Regions from separate parts of the Paenarthrobacter aurescens genome, predicted to be linked through region 1. Evidence: predicted binding sites of a transcription regulator. Region 1 holds the regulator's gene; the other holds the start of a gene.
What was found. The regulator LexA, encoded in region 1, represses DNA repair genes until DNA is damaged. The targets are predictions, from matches to a motif close to TCGAACANNTGTTCGA.
Positions count from the first base shown of each region.

Region 2: a site for LexA is predicted at 1,609-1,624, ahead of ABI796_RS19565 (shikimate dehydrogenase). Genes of this name have one in related genera too.

Region 1 is NZ_CP157456.1:1,619,743-1,624,023, reverse strand. Features, by position in the region: gene ABI796_RS07555 (histidinol-phosphate transaminase) at 1-1,013, opposite strand, end outside; gene ABI796_RS07550 (LysM peptidoglycan-binding domain-containing protein) at 1,091-1,450, opposite strand; gene lexA (transcriptional repressor LexA) at 1,797-2,540, shown strand; gene ABI796_RS07540 (ATP-dependent DNA helicase) at 2,601-4,281, opposite strand, start outside.
Region 2 is NZ_CP157456.1:4,205,250-4,209,530, forward strand. Features, by position in the region: gene ABI796_RS19560 (bifunctional sugar phosphate isomerase/epimerase/4-hydroxyphenylpyruvate dioxygenase family protein) at 1-590, opposite strand, end outside; gene ABI796_RS19565 (shikimate dehydrogenase) at 590-1,492, opposite strand; gene ABI796_RS19570 (IclR family transcriptional regulator) at 1,786-2,556, opposite strand; gene ABI796_RS19575 (MFS transporter) at 2,763-4,100, shown strand; gene ABI796_RS19580 (FG-GAP-like repeat-containing protein) at 4,243-4,281, opposite strand, start outside.

The sequences.
Region 1 (4,281 bases):
CCGACGTCGCGGATCAGCACGCCGGCATCGAGCAGGCCTTGCCAAATCGCGTGAGGTTCCTCGAGCCCTCCAAAGAAGACGTAGTTGGAGTCCGAAGCTGCAGGCTTGAGGCCCATGCGCAGCAGCTCAGTGACTATGCGGTCCCGTTGGACCTTGATGTCTTCGACGTCGGCCATAAGGGCTTCACGGTGCGTCAGCGCCGCAAGTGCTGTTGCCTGGGTAACCGCAGAGAGGTGGTAGGGCAGACGCACCAACCTGATCGCGTCCGTAACTTCAGGAGCTGCAGCCATGTACCCGAGCCTGGCACCGGCCAGGGCAAAAGCCTTGCTCATTGTGCGCGAAACGATCAATCGCTCGCGGCCGGGCAGCAAGGTCAGGGCGCTGGGAGTATTGTCGTGTGCGAACTCGTGATAGGCCTCATCCACGATCACGATCGCTTGGCTGGCTTCCCCGGCTTCGTAGACTGCCTCGACGACGTCCAGCCCCAGTCCCGTGCCCGTGGGGTTGTTGGGCGAGCAGAGGAAAACAATGTTGGCCCCGGTTTCCCGGACCTGCGCAGCAGCCGAAGCTGCGTCCAGCCCATAGTCCTCAGCACGGACTCCCCGGACATACTCGGTGTCAGTGCCGCTGGCGAGCAGGGGGTACATGGAGTACGTGGGAGGGAAACCCAGGGCCTTGCGTCCCGGACCGCCAAATGCCTGGAGTATTTGCTGCAGGACTTCATTGGAACCGTTGGCAGCCCAGATGTTATCCGGAGAAAGTCCGTGGCCCAAGTACTCGGCAAGGGCTTGACGGAGTTCAGTGAACTCTCGATCCGGGTAACGGTTCAGTCCAGTAGCGGCAGCAGCAACAGCCTCGGTAATGGCGGCCTGCACATCAGCAGGGACGCCATGAGTGTTCTCGTTGACATTGAGCAGGATGGGGACATCAAGCTGCGGCGCGCCATAGGGGCTCAGTCCACGCAGGTTGGTCCGGAGGGGAAGTCGGTCAAGTCGCTCAAGCTGGTCACTCACCAACCCAGTTTAAGGGGCGGTCGGGACTGCCGACTAACTGTGACGCCCGGCCACAGATGCAACAGACCTGGGACTACCTAGTTTGCGGGGACGAAGAGTTGCTGGCCGGGCAGGATGCGGCCGCCGCGGAGGTCATTCAACTGGATGATCTCGGCGATGACATCCCGAGGATCCCGCTCAGGAGCTGCAGCACCAGCAATGCCCCACAGGGACTGCCCGGGCTGGACAGTGACCGTGACGGCCACAGGCGGACGCAACTGGGACTGTGAGTCCGCAGCCTTGGCCGGGGAGTTGATGAAACCGGCGAGACTCAGCAACGCCGCCACCAACAGCATGGCGGGGATGCCGAAGAAGACAAACCGACCACGCCGGGTCAGACGCAAGCGAGCGGGTGCCTGGGTAGTGCGGAATTCAGCGAACGTGATGACTGCGGACATGAGCTGAGCCCTTCTGAGCTATTGCCAGGCTCCGGAGTACCGGTGCTTGGCTGCCAATTCTTGGTGTTCCCCTCCCCCGACCCCCGATGTTCGAACGCTTTGTTCGAACATCGGGCTTCAGCATCAGGTTTATAGAACACATATTCGAACCTTGCTATGACATTTTTAGCACTTATCAACGAACGGTGTCGAGACTCGCTAGAACAAATGTTTGATAAACGCCTGTGCCTGCCCTACGTTTGAGTGAAGAAACAGCACTGTTTCAGTGGAACAGGAGGGTCCGACATTTTTTGCGGACCCAACAACCCCGGGCACTCATCGGGCTGAATGAAAGGCATTGGCGAACATGGCAGCGAAAGCCACAGGCGGCGGGGCACCCCTGCGGAGCCAACAGCCTCAAAAGAGTCCCAAAAGCCTGACTGTCCGGCAGAAGAAGATCCTGGAGACCATCCAGCGTTCGGTCAACGACAACGGCTACCCGCCCAGCATGCGTGAAATCGGCGACACCGTAGGCCTGGCAAGTTTGTCCAGCGTCACGCACCAGTTGTCACAGCTCGAGAAGCTCGGCTACCTCCGCAGAGATCCCAAGCGACCCCGCGCCATGGAAGTGCTGATGCCGTTGACCCTTGACGGCGGACCAATTCCCGGCGTGGAAGCCCCCACCACGCTGCGCAGTGCCGGTGGCCTGGCCGTGACGGAATTGGCAAGCGCCAGCGATACTGCCATGGTCCCTCTGGTGGGCCGCATTGCTGCCGGCGGTCCGATTCTGGCTGACCAGACGGTTGAAGACGTGCTTGCACTCCCTCGCCAACTTGTGGGGCATGGCGAACTGTTCATGCTGAAGGTAGCCGGCGATTCCATGATTGATGCCGCTATCTGTGACGGCGATTGGGTAGTGGTCCGGCGCCAGAACGATGCCATCAACGGCGACATCGTTGCCGCCCTGCTGGATGACGAAGCCACCGTCAAAACGTTCCGGCAGCGGGACGGGCACACATGGCTGCTTCCGCAGAACACACAGTACGAGCCCATCCTCGGAGATCAAGCCACCATCATGGGCAAGGTCGTTTCCGTGCTGCGCTCTCTCTAAGCACGCACGCTTCCTTGAGGAAACGCACACTCAAGGCTTCCCCGCAGACCCAGCGCCTCCCTAAGAGGCTTTGGTCGATCCCAGACGCTCCAAGACGCCACGCACTACTGTCCGGTCCGTCGTAGCCCAGAACGGCGGCAGGGCGGCACGCAGGAAGCCCCCATAGCGCTCTGTTGACAGCCGGGAATCCAGTACGGCTACAACCCCTTTGTCTCCTGTAGAGCGGATTAGCCGGCCTGCGCCTTGAGCCAATCGAATAGCAGCGTGGGTGGCTGACACGGCCATGAACCCGTTACCGCCCGATTGGGCCACTGCACGGGAACGGGCGGTCATCAGGGGATCATCAGGACGTGGGAAGGGGATGCGGTCAATGACCACCAGACGGCAGGAGCCACCCGGTACGTCGACGCCTTGCCATAGTGACATGGTTCCGAAGAGGCACGTGTCAGGTTCGTCCGCGAATTGCTTCACCAGGGCCGCCATGGTGGATTCGCCTTGGCAGAGGATATCCACGTCCAGCCGGAGCCGCATGGCATCGGCGGCTTCTTCGGCTGCACGCCGTGAAGAGAACAGGCAGAGCGCTCCGCCCCCGGAAGCGCGGATGAGGTCTTCCAATTCGTCCAGCGCCTCAGGCGAGGTACCGCGGCCTGGCTTGGGCAGGTGTTTTGCGACGTATAAGACCCCTTGTTTGGGGTAGTCAAAGGGCGATCCGACATCGATCCCGGTCCAGCTCGGTGCGCCTTCGCCAATCAGGCCCAGACCACCCGCGGCTGGCTCAAAGGCCGAGCCGATGGCCAGCGTGGCGGAGGTCAGCACTACGGTGTGTCCGGCAAAGAGTCCCTCACGGAGCCGCCCTGCGACGCTAAGAGGTGCAATGTTGATCAAAGCAGGTGCGGTCTCGTCCGGTGGCGAGTAGCCCTGCTGGGGGTCGAAGGTGCTGTTCCGCGAGAACCAGACCACTTCGCGGTTCTCCTTGGCGGCCAGCATCCGCTCGCACAGTTCCAGGATGAGCATGAGCCGTGAACGGGCGAGCTGGCGTCCTCCGTCAACGGCGTTGGAGGAATCGGTCTTCGAATCCGAGAGCGCCGCGCGTGTGGCGTCGCGCAATTGGTCCAGACAATCGAGCTGTTCGTCGTTGAGTCCGTTGGGCAACAAACCGTTGGGCACTCCGGCGATTGCCATGTCCAAGCTATCCGCAGCGGCGTTGAGGGCATCCACAGTGATGGCTGTGTGTTTGCGGGCACTGGATGCTGCCGCGTGGACCATGGCAACGGACAACTGCCCGGACACAGCTCCGGTCACCCTGTCCTGAAGCTCGTGGGCCTCATCAACCACAACGACGTCGTACTCGGGCAGAACGGCCAGGCCTTCGAAGGCGCTGACGGCCAGCATGGCATGGTTGGTGACCACGACGTCGGCCTCGCCCGCCCTTGAGCGGGCCAGCTCGCTGAAGCACTCTTCCGCCACGGGGCACTTCTGGGCACCCAGGCACTCCATGGACGTTACGGATACTTGCCGCCAGGCTCTGTCCGTCACGCCAGGCATGAGTTCGTCTCGGTCCCCGGTGGTGGTCTTCTCCGCCCACTCCCGGAGACGGACCACTTCTTTGCCCAGCTGGGACTGGGGCCCGCTCATGGAGGCAGCGAAATGGGGAACGCTGGTATCCTCCCCCAGGGAAAACAACTGTCCCTCGGAGGGCTCTTCGCTGGGGAACCCGCCTTCAAGTTTCTGCAGACAAACA
Region 2 (4,281 bases), 1.8 Mb from region 1:
TTGGGGGCGTCGGCAACCTGGACGAAGAAAATTTTCTCCGCGTTGATCTGCTCGATCGGTGCGGTGTCCCAGTCGCGGGACAGGATGTGGAAGGAGTCCAGGCAGGTGCCGAGGTTGGGGTGGTCCACCATCTCAACCAGGCGGTAGGCGTGCTCGTAGTCATTGACGTATTTGCCCCACGCCAGGGCTTCGTAGGCAACCTTGACGCCGTGCGCCCCGGCCAACTCTGCCAATTCCGCGAGCTGCCCGGCCCTGAGATCGTCGTCATCGATGGTGGCCGTCGCGACGTTGGAGCACACCAGGATGGTGTCCATGCCAAGGCGCTCCATCAGCTTGAACTTGGCCTCGGCCCGCTTGAGGTTGGCCTTCAGCAAATCCGGAGTGACGCCGTCGAAATCGCGGAACGGCTGGTAAAGGTCAAGGCCCAAACCCAGATCCGCAGCCATTTTGCGGACTTCCTCCGGGCTCAGCGGTGAGGTGACGAGGTCCTGCTCAAAGATCTCAATGCCGTCAAAACCCGCGATCGCGCAGGCCTGCATTTTCTCCTTCAGCGTGCCGGACAGGCAGACCGTGGCAATCCCGGTGCGCATCAGTTGCCCGCCTTTGCAAGCTGGGGGGCTTCTTCCTCTTTGGCAATCAGCTCCAGGAAGTGTGCCCGCATCCGCTCCCGGTCAGCTTCGCGTCCCGTGATCAGCTGGAAGGCGTCCGCAGCCTGACCCACTGCCATCCGGCCGCCGTCCAGGACCTCGCAGCCCTTGGCGCGCGCTTCGCGGACCAGCTGCGTTTCGATGGGCCGGTAGACGATGTCCGCTACCCAGTGCCGGGGCTGCAGAAGGTCAATGTCCAGGGGAAGCCCGGGGTGGGCGGCCATGCCTACCGGGGTGCAGTGCACCAGGCCGTCAGCAAGGTCCATGATGTGGCTCAGCTCGGTGGTGCTGCGCGGGGTGACCGTGGCTTCGGGGAAGAGTGCGCCCAGCTCGGAAGCGCGTTCCGCAGCACGGGCAGGGTCCATGTCCACCAGGTCCAGCGTGCTGACGCCGGCGGTGAGGAGCGCGTAAGCAACGGCCGAGCCGGCACCGCCGGCACCGAGCTGCACCACGCGGTCCAGCTTCGCCCCGGGGAGTCCGTCGGCGAGCGCCGAGCCGAAACCCGAGAAATCCGTGTTGTGGCCTATCAGCCGATCGTCCCGGATCAGGACGGTGTTGACGGCACCCAGGCGCGCGGCGTCGTCGGAAATTTCATCAAGGTGCTTCAGTACCAGCTGTTTGCACGGGTGCGTGATGTTAAGGCCGTTGTAGCCCATGCGCTGGGCTGCGATGAGGAGATCCCCGACGGCGGTGGCCGGCAATGCCAGCTGCAGGAGGTCGATGGGGCGGTACAGCAAGCGAAGGCCCTGCACATCGGCTTCACGTTCATGCATGGGCGGCGTGAGCGAGGGCATGACGCCTTCGCCTATGAGGCCCACCAGAACGGACTCGGCTCGGTTGCTCATCCTAAAGCTCCTTTGACTTCAGCACCGTGGACCGTGGGCGCTTTCTGAGGGCGCCGCCGGTCCGGGTGTTATTTAGATTACTACAAGTGTTCATATTCCGCACGCTTGTTCTTATCGCGAACATTTATGCGGCATGCCTTGGGTTTAAGGTGCGTTGTGGGGCCTGCTCTGCGCGGCATTCCGGGGTTTTGGGGCGCAAATCGGGCCTCACAACGGGCGGGGGCTGCGTTGCGGGGCCTGCTCTGCGCGGCATTCCGGGGTTTTGGGGCGCAAATCGGGCCTCACAACGAGCGTCAGCGCTGGGGCAGGCGGGCCGCGAGTTCAGCTGCGGCTTCCTGCAGGGTGGGCACGTGCGCAATCAACTCCTCCAGGCTCATGCGGAACACGGGGACCGCCGTGGCGAGCGATGCGAAAGCGTGGCCCTGGGAGTTCAGGACGGGCACAGCGACGGCGCGCATGCCCACCTCGTTCTCTTCATCCATGACGGCATACCCCTGCCGGCGCACTTGCTCGATTTCTTCGCGGAACTTGTCGCGATCGGTGATCGAGTGCTCCGTCAGCGGATCCAAGGGGAGCTCCTCGAGAAGTCGCTTCCGCTCGATCTCCTCCTCGAACGCCACAATCGCCTTGCCTACGGACGTGGTGTGCAGCGCGCCCAGATGGCCGGGGTCGCTGGTGACGCGGAAGGTCTTGGGCCCGTCCACCTTGTTGACCGTGAGGTGATGGTTGCCGTCGCGGACAGAGAGGATGGTGGCCTCATGCGTACGATCGGTAACGCGCTGGAGGACAGGCAGCGCAGTTGCCGCGAACCCGTGATGGTTTGAGACACGCTGACCCAGCTGGAAGACACGCAAGCCCAAGTGATACCGGCGCCCATCCGGCTCGTAGTCCACAAACCCGTCACGCGTCAGCGAGCCCAGTAGCCGGTAGGTGGTGCTGAAGGGAAGGCTCGCACTCCTTGCCAGATCCGCCGCACTCGCCCCGCGGGGTTCATTGCCCAATAAAACCAACAGGCTCAATGCCTTGCCGACCATGTCGGTCTTTGTGTCCTCTTTCACACTCATATCTCGATGCTCTCACATGGTGAGAGCTATTTCTAGATAGTGGCGACTTCTCTTGACAAGTGACCCCACTCACAGCCAGTATTGCTGTATTGCACAAGTAGCTCTCACCATGTGGTTACTTATGTTGGGATCGACCGGCCGCACCTCGCTGGGGTCTCCCACAGAAGCCAGATCCGCGACATCGTCGTCACAGAAGGAACACCCCCATGAGCCAAACAATGCCGTCAGCGACGCCAGGCACTGAAACCACCGCCGGAACCCCCAAGAAAGCCGCACTTGCCAGCTTCCTGGGCAGCGCGGTGGAGTACTACGACTTCTTTATCTTCGGTTCTGCCGCGGCCCTGATCTTCCCCCACGTCTTCTTCCCTTCCGCCGATGCCAACGCGGCCATCATGTCCTTCGCGACGTTCGGCTTCGCTTACGTTGCCAGGCCCGTGGGTGCTGTGATTCTGGGGCACTTCGGAGACCGCATCGGCCGCCAGAAAGTCCTCATGTTCACGCTGGTCCTCATGGGTGCAGCCACGTTCGTGATTGGCTGCCTCCCCGACTTCAAGACCATCGGCTGGTGGGCCCCCATCCTTCTGGTGCTTGCCCGGTTGTGCCAGGGACTCTCCGCCGCCGGCGAGCAGGCCGGAGCCTCCTCCATGACCCTGGAGCACGCCCCGGACAACCGCCGCTCCTTCTTCACCTCCTGGACCCTCACCGGCACACAAGGTGGCCAAATCCTGGCAGCCCTGGTGTTCATTCCCGTGGTGGCACTGCCCGATGACATCAAATACGGCATCGGCTGGCGTATCCCGTTCTGGCTCAGCGCCGTGGTGGTTTTGGTTGCATTCTTCATCCGCCGCACCCTCCACGAGCCCCCGGCCTTCGCGGAAGCCAAGAAGAACAACGAGATCTCCAAGCTCCCCGTCGCCGACCTCCTGAGGCTGCACTGGCGCGATGTCCTTCGCGTGGTGTGCTGCGCCTTCATCGCCGCAGTCAGCACAGTCTTTGGTACCCTGGCCATCAAGTACGCCCAGGATGTTGCCGGCGTCAACAGCACCATCACACTCTGGCTGGTAGTTGCGGCCAACGTTGTTGCCTTGGGAACCCAGCCACTGTTCGGCATGCTCTCGGACAAGATCGGCCGTAAGCCCGTGTTCATCTACGGAGCCTTCTCCAGCGCGATCATGACTCCGGTGTTCCTCCTGACCCTCGAGGGCGGCAATGTTCCGCTTATGTTCCTGGTCTCCGTGGTGTTCTTCTCGTTCGGTTACGCTGCAGCCAACGCCGTATGGCCGTCCTTCTACGGCGAAATGTTCAGCACCAAGGTCCGCTTCTCCGGCTTGGCAATCGGTACCCAGCTGGGCTTCCTCATGGCCGGCTTCGCACCGGCAATCGTCACGGCCCTCGGTGGCACCAAGCCGGGAGGATGGGTCCAGATCTCCATCTTCACCGCGGTGATCTGCGTAATCGCGGCCGTCTCTGCCATGACAGCCCGCGAATCAGCCAAGACGCCCACAACAGAACTCGGCCTGCACAAGCGGAAACAGCACGCCTAGAACTCACGCTCCTGCCCACTAAGTGAGCAGAGGAAACCCGAAAGCCCGGAATGTCCCCGCGACATTCCGGGCTTTTCGCTGCTCTCAAGCAAGGTCCAGCCGAGGCAACTGGGAAGGAACGTCGCCCGGCGTCCTCAACGATCTACCGCGGGTCCAGCACCACGGTCTGGAACGCCCCCGT